Prochlorococcus marinus XMU1412: one gene and its partner. The protein of the gene in region 1 interacts with the protein of each later gene in a pairwise test. Links are inferred from orthologs where the notes say so. Each region holds a gene or a part of one and is shown on either strand. Other genes may lie near its edges. The genes, in order: cysK and cysE.

What was found.
Region 2: the proteins of cysK (region 1) and cysE interact in binary tests that used the Escherichia coli proteins (3 or more experiments, as listed by UniProt). The link is inferred for Prochlorococcus marinus XMU1412 from one-to-one orthologs.

The regions. Positions count from the first base shown.
Region 1 is NZ_JAAORJ010000001.1:385,596-393,372, reverse strand. The notes cover bases 4,995-7,777. They hold cysK (cysteine synthase A), read left to right. Parts: upstream 4,995-5,784; coding sequence 5,785-6,771; downstream 6,772-7,777. Other genes in these bases: queA (tRNA preQ1(34) S-adenosylmethionine ribosyltransferase-isomerase QueA), read right to left, coding at 6,774-7,777; HA152_RS02235 (PLP-dependent transferase), read left to right, coding at 4,995-5,700. Outside these bases: HA152_RS02265 (SDR family NAD(P)-dependent oxidoreductase), read right to left, coding at 1-115; HA152_RS02260 (UDP-N-acetylmuramoyl-L-alanyl-D-glutamate--2,6-diaminopimelate ligase), read right to left, coding at 197-1,732; HA152_RS02255 (glutaredoxin family protein), read right to left, coding at 1,741-2,043; membrane protein insertion efficiency factor YidD, read right to left, coding at 2,048-2,284; rpsD (30S ribosomal protein S4), read left to right, coding at 2,379-2,987; HA152_RS02240 (trans-sulfuration enzyme family protein), read left to right, coding at 3,064-4,227; more of HA152_RS02235, read left to right, coding at 4,231-4,994.
Region 2 is NZ_JAAORJ010000004.1:548,864-554,803, forward strand. The notes cover bases 1-2,909. They hold cysE (serine O-acetyltransferase), read left to right. Parts: upstream 1-1,042; coding sequence 1,043-1,777; downstream 1,778-2,909. Other genes in these bases: HA152_RS09530 (GntR family transcriptional regulator), read left to right, coding at 50-1,036; secA (preprotein translocase subunit SecA), read right to left, coding at 1,786-2,909. In the rest of the region: more of secA, read right to left, coding at 2,910-4,617; HA152_RS09545 (GNAT family N-acetyltransferase), read left to right, coding at 4,792-5,247; HA152_RS09550 (nuclear transport factor 2 family protein), read right to left, coding at 5,274-5,705; ribH (6,7-dimethyl-8-ribityllumazine synthase), read right to left, coding at 5,884-5,940.

The DNA of each region.
Region 1 (7,777 bases):
ATTCACTTTTTCTTCCACACAAAACAACATCTAAATCTTTTTCACTTTCATTCAGATCTTTAGCTAGTTGTGTTCCAATTCCACCTGCGCCTACAACTAAGGCTAAGCCTTTCATTTTATTAAAAATAACTCCATTGATTCTAAGAAACTTTTCTTGTGATTTGCGTAAAAATCTTTCTTATTTGATTAGGAAATTTTATTGAGATTTATTTTTTTCTTTTAATAATTTATAAGCTATTTTTCTATCATCAAAATTAATAACTTTATCATTGAGAATTTGGTAGTCTTCATGTCCTTTTCCTGCAATTAAAACAATATCTTTTTTATTGGCAAATTTAATAGATTCATTTATTGCTTTAAATCTATCAATTTCAATTGTTATTTTTTCTCTTTTTTTTATACCCATCAAAATATCATTTACTATCTTTTGGGGTTCTTCTGATCTTGGATTATCTGAAGTTATAAAAAGTTGATCAGACAACTCTTCAGCTATTGATCCCATCAAAGGCCTTTTACTACGATCACGATCTCCGCCACAGCCAAAAACAGTTATTAGTTTCCCTTCACAAAGTTTTTTAATTGATTGCAAAACTTTTTTTAATCCATCAGGAGTGTGGGCATAATCAACAATTACTGTTGGAAGAGATCTTGAAACGTCATTATCATCAATTTGTATTTTCTCCATTCTCCCAGGAGCACCAGGGAAAGATTGTATTAACTTTGATAAATCTTTTAAAGAAAAATTCAGTTTATACAAAATTGTTATTGCTTGAATCGCATTCATTAAATTAAATTCACCAACAAGTGGAACAAAAAGTTGAATTTTTTCCCTAGGTGTATGGAAAATACAAGTGGAACCACTTTCAGTAAATTTTTTATCTGTTACGAAAAAAAAATCATCATTTTCAAATTCACTTTCAGTAATCTTTGTAGAGACTAATAAAGATCTTTTTTTAAGATCAGATGATAATTTAGATATCCAATGGTCATCATGATTTAATACACAAATCCCATCTTTTTCTTTTAAGTAAGGTGGGAAAAATAATTTTTTTTTTGTTTGAAAATATGATTCCATATCTGGGTGATAATCAAGATGATCTTGAGTTAAATTAGTAAAAATAGCCGCCTCAAATTCGCATCCTGATATCCTGTTTTGCGCAATAGAATGAGAACTTACCTCTAATATCGCGAATTCAGATTCTGCCTCAACAGCAGCATTTAATTTCTTTTGGAGTTTATCGGCGAAATCAGTTGTATGAAGAGCCACTTCTGAAAAGCCAGGCCATCTATTGAGCAAGGTCCCAAATAATGCAGTCTTTTTCCCTAATTTTTTTAAAAGATATTCCAATAAAAAAGTAATTGTGGTTTTTCCATTTGTACCAGTAACACCAATAAGTTTAAGTTTTCTTGAAGGCCTATTCCAAAACTCAGCGACTATTTGACCAAACAAATAATCTAAATTATCCTCTATAACCAAAATCCTTTCTAGATCAATAGATCCAATTTTCTCTTTTGCAGCAGACCCAATAATGGCAGCCTCTGCACCATTTTCAATTGCCTCAATACAATATTTTCCTCCATCAACATTTAAACCAGGCATACCTAAAAATAAAGTTCCTTTTTGTACTTCTTTAGAGTTAAAAGAAATATTATTGATTTCGTGATTGATTAAATCTAATGAAGGAATAATTCCTACCAAATCTAAAAGTTTATGTAATTTTATAGATCTCATATGAAAAATTATTTCTCCAGAATGGTACTAATATTTTTTTGAAACCAATTCTTTAATTGATCATCTTTTAATCTTGGAGAAATGCGAGGCAATTCTATAATCTCCTCGGACCTAATTCCTTCAACAGCAATAACAGGTACTTCATAATCATATTTTTTATATTTATCTTTATATAAATCGACCCTATCAATATCAATTTCTTTAAGCTCCTCCAGATTAGGGAATAACTCATTAAGATTTATTTTTGCCAGTTTATTTTTTAATGAATCACAAAGGCAACATCCCTGCCTAACAAAAATAAATATTTTCATTCATTTAGTCAGGCACAGGGTCACATCCACAGGGAGTTAAAGGATGACATCTGCTTAATCTTCTTAAAGTTAACCACCCTCCCTTCCAAGGACCATGTCTAGTAATTGCCTCATATCCATAAGAGCTGCAACTTGGAATAAATCTACATCTTGGTCCGAAAAAAGGAGAAAACCACTTTTGATAGAACGAAATCATAAAAAGAAGTATAGAAGTAATTGATTTATTAATAGTTTTGAACACTTTAATGATGTAAAATAATATCTCAGTAGTAATTAGTTTAATTGAATTTAATCAATTATCCAATTTATTGCAAATTTCTATTTAATTTAAAATTATGTCAAGATACCGCGGCCCCAGATTAAGGGTTACGCGTCGCTTGGGAGAACTACCAGGTCTCACCAGGAAAGCTTCAAAGAAGTCTAATCCTCCAGGTCAGCACGGCCAAGCCCGTCGCAAGCGATCAGAATATGCTATTCGTCTAGAAGAAAAGCAGAAACTTAGGTTTAATTATGGAGTTTCTGAAAAACAACTAGTACGTTATGTGAAAAAAGCTAGAGCTCAAGAAGGATCAACAGGTACTAACCTACTAAGACTTTTAGAAAATAGACTTGATAATGTTTGTTTTAGATTAGGTTTTGGAGGTACCATTCCAGGCTCAAGACAATTAGTAAATCATGGCCATGTAACCGTTAATGGAAAGGTTCTTGATATTGCAGGTTATCAATGCAAATCAGGCGATGTAATCGGAATTAAAGAAAACAAAGCAAGCAAAAAACTTGTTGAAGGTAATATAGAATTCCCTGGCTTAGCAAATGTCCCTCCTCATCTTGATTTAGACAAGCCTAAATTAACGGGAAAAATAAATGGGAAATGCGATAGAGAGTGGGTTGCTCTTGAAATAAACGAACTACTAGTTGTTGAATATTATTCAAGAAAAGTTTAATACTACTTTTCTTTGGATTATTAAATCTCTCATTTTTTAAAAGAGAGATTTAATTTAATTCTTATTTTTAAAAATAATGGGAAATAAGGAAGATAATATAAAAAAGCCAGGTTTTAAGACCTTATCTATTCACCATGGGAAAACATTTGCAGAAGAAACTGGATGCGTTATGCCTCCTATTTTTTCTACATCTACTTTCAAACATGGAAATAAAGATAATTTCGACTACACCAGATCAGGCAATCCAAACTTTAGAATTCTAGAAAACATCCTTAAATCAATAGAAGATTCTAAATACTGTACAGTTTTCGGATCTGGAATTAGCGCGGTAACTGCAATTTCATCAACACTAAAATCAGGTGACAAGATACTCTGCGAGTCAAATCTCTATGGTTGTACAGTGAGGATGTTCGAAAAAGTTTTCAAGAAATTTGGACTAGAAGTTTTATACACAGATTTTACAAATGAAAATAATATCAAAAAGATTTCAAACTTCGAGCCAGCCTTGATATGGCTCGAAAGTCCAACTAATCCACTTTTGAAGGTACTTGATATTAAGGCGATTTGTAATGAAGCGAATAAACTCGAAATACCAGTAGTTGTAGACAACACATTTTCTACAGCGCTTATTCAAAAACCATTGGACCTTGGTGCAACACTATCGGTTGTAAGCACCACAAAATTCATTAATGGACATAGTGACGCACTTGGCGGAGCAGTACTGACAAATAATGAGGAATGGAATAGTAAGATGCTTTTCTCTCAAAAAGCTCTCGGACTTCAACCATCTCCCTTTGATAGTTGGCTCATTACGAGAGGAGTAAAAACTCTTCCTTTAAGAATCGAACATCAAACTAAAAGTGCAGATTTTATTTCTGAACAATTAGGGAATCATAAAATAATTAGTAAAGTAATTTACCCTTTTAATCAAGAACATCCGCAATTTAATTTAGCAAAATCGCAAATGAAATCTGGAGGTTCAATGATCACCCTAAAATTAAATTTAAATAAAGAGGATACTTTTAAATTTTGCAAATCTCTCAAATATTTCTCTCTAGCAGAAAGCCTTGGAGGAGTTGAAAGTTTAATTTGCCACCCTGCAACGATGACTCATGCTTCTGTTGATGACAAAACAAAAAATCTGCTAGGGATAGATGATGCTCTTGTCAGATTATCAATTGGATGTGAAGATACAAACGATTTAATCTCGGACATTTTATTTGCTTTAAATAAATTCTGAAAATTGAGAGATTTACTTAAAAAACCTATATGGAAAAATTTAGAGTTGGGATATGCTATCCCTGATAGCATTCATGCCGTTTCTGTAGCATTACCAACTTGGAATGATGTAATAAATTACGAGGAAAAAGATCAAGAATGCATGAATTTATTGAAGTCCATTTACCCACGATTCGGGCTAAACCCCATAGTGAAAAGATTATGTGAAAAAGTAAAAAAGCAAAATTACTACAACAATAAAAGTATCTGGCCATATCCCAATGACCGCATAGCTTTTAAAGCTAAAAAATACATTGATAGAAATACTTCTGAAAAATTCTCGTTAATAGAAAAAAGAGATAATTTAGCTTTCTTAATAACTGAAAAAGAAGGAAGTATTTATGCAAAATATTTTTGGCAACATACTGGTCTTGGTCTATCTTCAAGAACTGCCGCTATAGAACTAGGTCTTGAAGATTGCCCCCCAAAATCTTACGTAGATGAATGTTCTCAAATGATAAAAAATAGAATTTCTAAATCTACAAAAATTAACTCTAATGATATTCACTTAACTTCATCTGGAATGTCTGCATTGCATACATCATTAGAAATCATATATAAATTATTTCCAGCTAAACCAACACTCCAAGTTGGTTTTCCATATGTAGATGTACTTAAATTACCAATGAAAATCTTTCACGGAGCAAAGTTAATTACAGAAGAAAATTGCTCGGATATTGAATTAGAAATCAAAAGAATAAATCCATCAGCATTAATTATTGAACTTCCAAGTAATCCAATGCTCAAATGTGTAAACATTAAAAAAATTTCAAAAATTGCAAAAAAGCTAAATATTCCGTTAATTGTTGACGATACAATTGGTTCGAATTTAAATATAAATTCTCTGGAACATGCAGATATAGTTTTTACTTCGCTTACAAAAATTTTTTCAGGTAGTGGTGATATTCTTGCCGGATCATTAATCCTAAATCCAAAAAGCAAATGGATTGATCAGTTTAGAAATGCATTAAACGAGATTTATCTTCCAATACTTTCCGATGGAGATATAGTTTATCTAGAGAAGGTTAGTAGAGATGTAAATGAAAGAGTTTTTGAACAAAATAAAGCATGTTTAGAATTAAAAAAAAGATTAGAGACCCATAGCGAGATTAAAAATATTTTCCATCCTGAAAATTGTCCAAATTATAATTCTTTACTTACTTCTGATGGAGGATACGGCTGCTTATTATCATTTGAATTAAATGGAGGATTAAACAAAGCTATGAAATTTTATGATTCTCTAAAAGTATCTAAAGGTCCTAGTTTAGGTACAAAATTTACTCTAGTTTGTCCTTATGTTTTACTAGCTCATTATGACGAGTTGGAATGGGCTGAAAGTTTTGGTATACCCTCGCACCTTATTAGAGTATCAGTTGGATTAGAGGACCAAGATCAATTATGGAAAAGCTTTTCTGAAGCACTCAATAATTTCTAAATTCCTAGTATTTACCGTATAGAAACTTATATACTCTTTTTCTGAATAATAGTTAGTATTAAAATATATTTTCTCAATATATAAATGGCAAAAATTTATGAGGACAACAGTTTTGCTATTGGAAACACTCCATTAGTAAAATTAAAATCAGTTACTAAAAACGCGAAAGCTACAGTACTTGCAAAAATTGAAGGTAGAAACCCTGCTTATAGTGTCAAATGTAGGATTGGCGCAAACATGATCTGGGATGCAGAGAAAAGTGGGAAGCTTACAAAAGATAAAACTATTGTTGAGCCAACTTCTGGAAATACAGGAATTGCCCTAGCTTTTACTGCTTCAGCAAGAGGTTATAAACTCATTCTTACTATGCCAGAATCAATGTCAATTGAAAGAAGAAGGGTTATGGCAGTGTTGGGTGCTGAAATTGTTTTAACAGAAGCATCTAAAGGTATGCCTGGAGCAATAGCTAAGGCTAAAGAAATTGCAGAAAGTAATCCTTCTCAATATTTCATGCCAGGTCAATTCGATAACCCAGCAAACCCTGAAATTCATTTCAAAACTACTGGACCAGAAATCTGGGATGATTGCGATGGTGAAATTGATGTTTTAGTTGCAGGGGTTGGAACTGGCGGCACAATTACAGGAGTTTCAAGATACATTAAGCAAGAGAAGGGAAAAAATATTACTTCTGTAGCTGTAGAACCCTCACATAGTCCTGTTATTACACAGACAATGAATGGTGAAGAGGTTAAATCTGGACCTCATAAAATCCAAGGAATTGGAGCAGGATTTATTCCTAAGAACCTTGACTTATCAATTGTTGATAAGGTTGAACAAGTAACAAATGACGAGTCAATCGAGATGGCTCTTAGATTAGCAAAAGAAGAAGGTCTATTAGTGGGAATATCTTGTGGAGCAGCGGCCGCGGCTGCTGTTAGATTAGCTGAACAAGATGAATATGCTGGGAAGACAATTGTAGTTGTTCTTCCTGATTTAGCAGAGAGGTATTTATCATCAATTATGTTTACTGAAGTTCCAAGCGGAATCATTCAAGAACCAGTCAAAGCCTAAATCTATTTTTTCTCCAGTAGTGAATCTGGTGAAATATACATCGCATCGCCATAAGAGAAGAATCTAAATTTTTCTTTTATGGCTTTTTTATACAAATCTAATAATCTTTCTCTACCAATCATTGCACTTACTAAAAGTAATAATGAACTTTTAGGGAGATGAAAATTAGTTAATAATCCATCAACTACCTTAAATTTATAACCTGGCTTAATTACTAAATCTACGTATTTAGCTATGGGAATAAAGTCATTAATTTCGCGACAATAACAACTTTCAAGAGCTCTTACGCTAGTTGTACCAATAGCAATTATTTTTCTATCTGTTTTCTTTATTCTTTTTATTTCCTCCACTACTTCCTTATTAACACTTACCCATTCTTTATGAAGTTTTAAGTTACTTAAATCTTCTTGATCAATTGGTTTGAATGTTCCATAACCCACGTGCAAAGTTATCGGTAAGATTATTACTCCTTTTTTTTTTAGGTTGGAAATAAGACTTTTGCTTAAGTGTAAACCAGCTGTTGGTGCAGCAACTGCCCCCGGATTAGTTGCATACTCAGTTTGATAATTTTTCTCATGAAAAGATTCTTCTTCAGAATTTTTTATATAAGGAGGGAGAGGGATTTCCCCGTATCTATCAAGAAGTTCATTCATTGAGTTGAGACAAGTAATATTTTCCGGAAATTTAATAAATCTCCCTCCAGTTTCTTCATCAACTCCATCAACAATCAAATTAATATCTTGATCTAAAGGAGATTTTAATTTTAATTTTCTATTTATTTTTAACTTTTTCGCTGGCTTTGCCAAACATAACCAAACACATTCATGGGATCTTTCTAAAACTAATAATTCGACTAATTTCTTATTTTCTAATTCAACCTTTAACCTAGCTTTCATAACTTTAGTATTATTTACAACTACAAGATCCCCTTCTCTAAATTCATCTAAAAGATTCTTGGTAAATTTATTAGTTAAGCAGTCTTCTTCTAAAACACTATTTCTAACTA
Region 2 (5,940 bases), on another replicon or contig:
TTAAAGTGTCACTATGGTTTAAAAATAAATTATTCAGGGTTTTTTTCAAGTGAGATTCAATATTCAACAAGACAGTGATATCCCAGCATCTACTCAACTAAGTAATCAAATTTGTTTCGCAATTGCAGCAAGACATTATCCTCCAGGGCACAGACTACCCAGTACGAGGCAACTTGCAATGCAGACTGGACTCCATCGGAATACTATAAGCAAAGTTTACAGACAGCTGGAAATAGATGGGGTTGTTGAAGCAATAGCTGGATCAGGTATCTATGTCAGAGATAATCTTACTAAAAGAGAATTTACAAAATCACTTTACTCAAAAGATAAAATAAGTAAAGCACCAGATCAAGAAGCAAAGACGGTAATTGACAATTTAATAAGTCTTGGATTCACTTTACAAGAGACGAGAGAGATATTGAACAATGAAATTAATTGGCGTATTAAGTGCGGATCAAGAATCATAGTCAGTACTCCTAGAGAAGATATTGGAGCTTCTATGTTAATAGCAGAAGACCTTTCCTCAACAGTTAATGTACCAGTAGAAGTTGTTCCTATGGAAGAATTAGAAAAAGTTTTGAGTAATTCAAATAATGGTACGATTGTCACAAGTAGATATTTTTTACAGCCTCTAGAAAAAGTTGCCAAACAACATGGAGTTCGTGCTATTGCAGTCGACTTAAGCGACTTTCAAAAGGAATTGAAAATTCTGAAGGAATTAAATGCAGGGAGTTGTGTAGGTATTGTTAGCATAAGTCCTGGCTTATTAAGAGCAGCCGAAGTTATTATACACAGCATGCGAGGTAGTGAATTAATGCTTATGACAGCAATCTCAGATAATAACAGTAGATTATTATCACTTTTAAAGGCTTCTAACCATATAGTGTGTGATGGGCCTAGTTTGTCAGTTGTAGAAAACACACTATTAAAAAATCGTTCACAGTTAATGAGATTACCTCAAATAATATGCGCTAAAAATTATTTAAGCAACGAAACGATAAACCAATTAAAAAAAGAAATAGGAGTTATTAATTAGACTAAGATGCTAAAAACTTTTAAATCAGATATAGAAATTATCAGAGAAAGAGATCCGGCCGCAAGAGGAATAGTAGAGATATTTCTTTGCTACCCCGGGTTTCAAGCAATAGTTATACATAGGTTTACGCATAAATTATGGCAATTAAAGATTCCTTTGATTCCCCGTTTACTAAGTCATCTTAATAGGCTAGCAACAGGTATTGAAATCCATCCTGGGGCAAAAATTGGTAAACGGGTTTTCATAGATCATGGAATGGGAGTTGTAATTGGTGAAACTGCTGAGATAGGAAATAACTGTTTGCTTTATCAGGGAGTGACATTAGGAGGTACTGGTAAAAGCCATGGCAAAAGACACCCCACCTTAATGGAAAATGTTGTAGTCGGAGCGGGCGCAAAAGTTCTTGGATCAATCACAGTAGGATCTAATACCCGTATTGGTGCTGGCTCAGTAGTTGTTCGAAATGTAGAGGGGAACAGTACTGTGGTTGGGGTTCCTGGCAGGGTAGTACATCAAAGTGGTGTCAAAGTAAATCCTTTAGCTCACTCTGCCTTACCAGATGCAGAAGCTAATGTGATAAAAAATTTAATGGATAGGATAGATTCTCTTGAAAATGAAATTCTTAAATTACAAAAAACTCTACAATGTATAGCCAGCTCAGAATCTATTGATATTTCTAAACTCGGTGATTCTCAAAATCTTAAAGACAAAGAAATTTTTGAATTTCTTGGAGATGATTAAATATCGATTTAATTGTTTTCATTAGCGTCAGTTTTAGGTTGAAACATAAACATTGAATAAATAACATTTCGTCTCATATTAGTCATCATTTCGAGAAACATGTCATATCCCTCGTTTTTATATTCGATTAATGGATCTTTTTGACCATAACCCCTCAATCCGACTGATTCCCTTAAGGAATCCATTGATTGAAGATGTTCTCGCCATAAATTATCGATTTGCTGCAAAATGAAAAATCTTTCAGCTTCTCGCATTAATCCTGGACGAATCTTTTCTATTTGTGATTCCTTTAAATCATAAGCAATTCGCAACTGCTCTTGAAGATAGTTTTTTAATTCTTCTATTGACAGTAAATTAATATCATCAGATTTAAGATCATCTAATAAGTATATAAATTCTTTGACTTTAGAAATTAATTGATCAATATTCCATTCTTCAGGAGGAAGATCAGGATTGATATAAGCATCTACAATTTCAATCATTGTCCTTTCTCCATATCCTATTACTTGTCTCTTTAAATCAATTCCTTTCAATACTCTAAGTCTTTCGCCATAAACTGCTTTTCTTTGATTGTTCATTACCTCGTCGTATTCAAAAACTTGTTTTCTAATATCGTAATAGTAGGTTTCAACTTTCTTTTGAGCATTTTCAAGAGACCTAGTAAGCATGCCTGACTCAATAGGCATATCTTCATCAACCCTAAAAGCATTCATTAGATTTGCTACTCTATCACCTCCAAAAATCCTCAATAAATTATCATCTAAAGATAAAAAGAATCTTGTACTTCCAAGATCACCTTGTCTTCCTGCTCTACCTCTAAGTTGATTATCAACTCTTCTTGATTCATGTCTCTCAGTACCAATGACATGTAAACCGCCAGCTTCTCTTACTTTTTCTTCTTCATGAATCAAAACTTTTTCATATTCTTCCTTTACATCAGACAATGATTCTCTCAAAAGCATTATCAAGTTATCATCAGTTGGTGCTTTTTCTGCTGCTGTAGCTATTCTGTCGTCAAGTTCCAAGACAGAAAGTTGTCTATCTCCCCAATTATTAACAAGTTCATCAGATAAAAAAGAGAGTTTCTTTTCAATTACTTCATCTAGTTTGCAAGGGAAAAGACTTGTTGAAGAATTTGAAATGTTCTTTTTCGAATTTGAAGCAGCTTTTGTGGAAAAACCACCCTTAGATTTTGAATTTCTTTGTTTAGGTATTGGTGGCTTATGCTCATTATCAGGCTTGACTAACAAAGGAATTAAAAGTTCTTTTAATTTAAGCCTTGCCATATAGTCACTATTACCGCCAAGAATTATATCTGTTCCCCTTCCAGCCATATTAGTCGCAATCGTAACAGCACCTGCTCTTCCTGCCTGAGCAACAATTTCTGCCTCACGTTCAACGTTCTCTGGCTTAGCGTTTAACAAATTATGTGGGATTTTTTCGGCAGATAAAAGTGAACTTAATAATTCACTTTTTTCAACACTCGTTGTACCAACTAAAACAGGTCTGCCATCTCTATGAATTTGTGCAGTTTCTTTAGCAACGGCTTTCCATTTACCAATCTCTGTCTTAAATACTTGATCAGACCAATCTTGTCTCTTTCTTATTTGATTTGTCGGTATAACTGTTGATTCTAATTTATAAGTTTTTTCAAATTCAACCTCCTCAGTTTTTGCAGTTCCCGTCATTCCTGCTAAACCAGGATATAGAAGGAAAAAATTCTGATAAGTTATGGATGCTAATGTTTGAGTCTCAGGCTGAATTTTAAGATTTTCTTTTGCTTCTATTGCCTGATGTTGTCCATCGCTCCAACGCCTTCCAGGCATGACCCTACCAGTAAATTCGTCCACTATTACAGCCTCATCATTCTTAATAATATAATTTACATCTTTAATAAATAATTCTTTGGCTTTTAAAGCGTTTGTTATATAGTGCGCCCAAGGATCTTGAGGATTATATAAATCATTAACTCCCAAATACTCTTCACATTTTGCAAAACCCTGATCAGTTAATATACAACTTCTCTGTTTTTCATCAACTTCATAATCTCCTTCTGGATCAATACCATCTTTACTTAATTCTTTTGCTTTGACTAATGCCAGAGATAATTCTGCAGCTTTTTGATATTTTTCTTGTGGTCTTTCAACTTGGCCAGAAATGATTAAAGGTGTTCTTGCTTCATCAATTAATATTGAATCAACCTCATCAATTACGCAGTAATTAAACTTCCTTTGAACTACCTCACTAATATCAGTAGCCATATTATCTCTTAAATAATCAAAACCTAATTCTGAATTTGTGGCATAAGTTATATCACAATCATAATTTTTCTTTCTCTCAACTGGATTCATATCTTGCTGAATCAAACCAACGGATAAACCTAAAAAACGATGAACTTGTCCCATCCACTCTGCATCCCTTCTAGCTAAATAATCATTTACAGTAACAACATGAACACCTTTTCCAGTAAGAGCATTTAAATAACAAGGTAATGTTGCGACAAGAGTTTTTCCCTCTCCAGTTTTCATCTCAGCAATTTGACACTCATTTAAAACCATCCCGCCAATTAACTGAACATCAAAATGTCTCATATCAAGAACACGTTTACTTGCTTCTCTTACGATTGCAAAGGCTTTAGGAAGAAATTCTTCTAGGAGTTCTTTTTGCTTTTTAAAATCTAATTCTGCTGAAATATTTGATTTAAGATTTTGAGTTTCTTTTCTAAGCTCATCATCAGTCAATTGAGAAATTTCTTCTTCTAAAAAATTTATCTCTTCGACTATTGGTTGATAGCGCTTTAACTTTCGTGTATTCGGATCTCCCAACAAAAGTTTTAGCATAAGTCAAAGTCCTTAAAAAATTCATCTTATTACAAACATTATAAATTAGTGCGTTACAACAGAATGAAGAAAACTATTATCTCTTTATTTTATAGAAACGATCGATTAAGGTATTTAGATTGAAGTCACAAAAATAACCTAGCTGACATCACTTTTCAAAATTTTTTTTACTAAATGAAAGAAATATCTCTAATCAAACATGCCAAAGGAGCTTTAGGGTTAAGGGTTTTTGGATTAGGTCCTAATCTGAAACCAACAAATGGCTTAATTAAGCTACAAAAATTACTAGATACCAATGCTTTCTGGGCAAAAAATAGAACAATTAATGATCTAAAAAAATGTCTTGCTAACAGTGATGTCGTAATAAGTCTTTGGGTTGGTAAGGAAATAGTTGGATTTGGTAGAGCTTTGACCGATGGGATTTACCGCGGAGTACTTTGGGATATTGTTATAGATCAAAATCATCAAGGCAAAGGTTTTGGCACATTAATTGTAAAAAATCTTTTATCTTCTAAAAAAATTAAAAATACAAAAAAATTATATTTAATGACAACAAATAAAAAATTGTTTTATTCTCAATTGGATTTTAAAGAAGTTACTTCTCAAAATTTATTGATTCATGAAATATAAGGCACTTTGTTTCTAGAGAAATAAAATCAAGATACAAATTTACTATAAAGCCATCTTATAAAAGTTCCTAAAATAGGAACTGGTCCAAAAGTTGGTCCGCAAAAATCAAAGTAATCTCTGTGCTCTTTGATTAATCCATTTTCCCCAAATAATAAACGAGTGGTTCCAGGATAAATAAATTCTTTACCCATAATTTTTAAACCCATTGTCCATTCAACAAATCCACAATCCCCAGTTATGGAAATTGCATGAGTTTCTAAAAAAACATCATCACATCTTTTAACTAGCTTTTCTTGAGCTTTAACATAAGAATCTAAGCCCTCTGTTTCCTGAGTTGGGTCAGTAAAAATAACATTCTCATTATAAAATTCAGCCCATTTTTGTTTTGTTGGTGCATCCGTACCATAAGGTTTAGTAAATAATCCCTTTAAATCCTTTATAGAAATTACTCTTGTCATTACGAAATTTTTATTAAGAACATCTTAAAAGATACAATCATTAAAAGCGGATGAAGAGATTCGAACTCTCGACATTCTCCTTGGCAAGGAGATGCTCTACCACTGAGCTACATCCGCATAACTCTCTTATTTTATCTCAAAGAAGGGATCAATGATTAAAATAATTAAATTTTTTCAATTAATTTAAATTTTTAATTAAAGATCCCATCTCAATTGCTTGTAAAGCATAATTCCA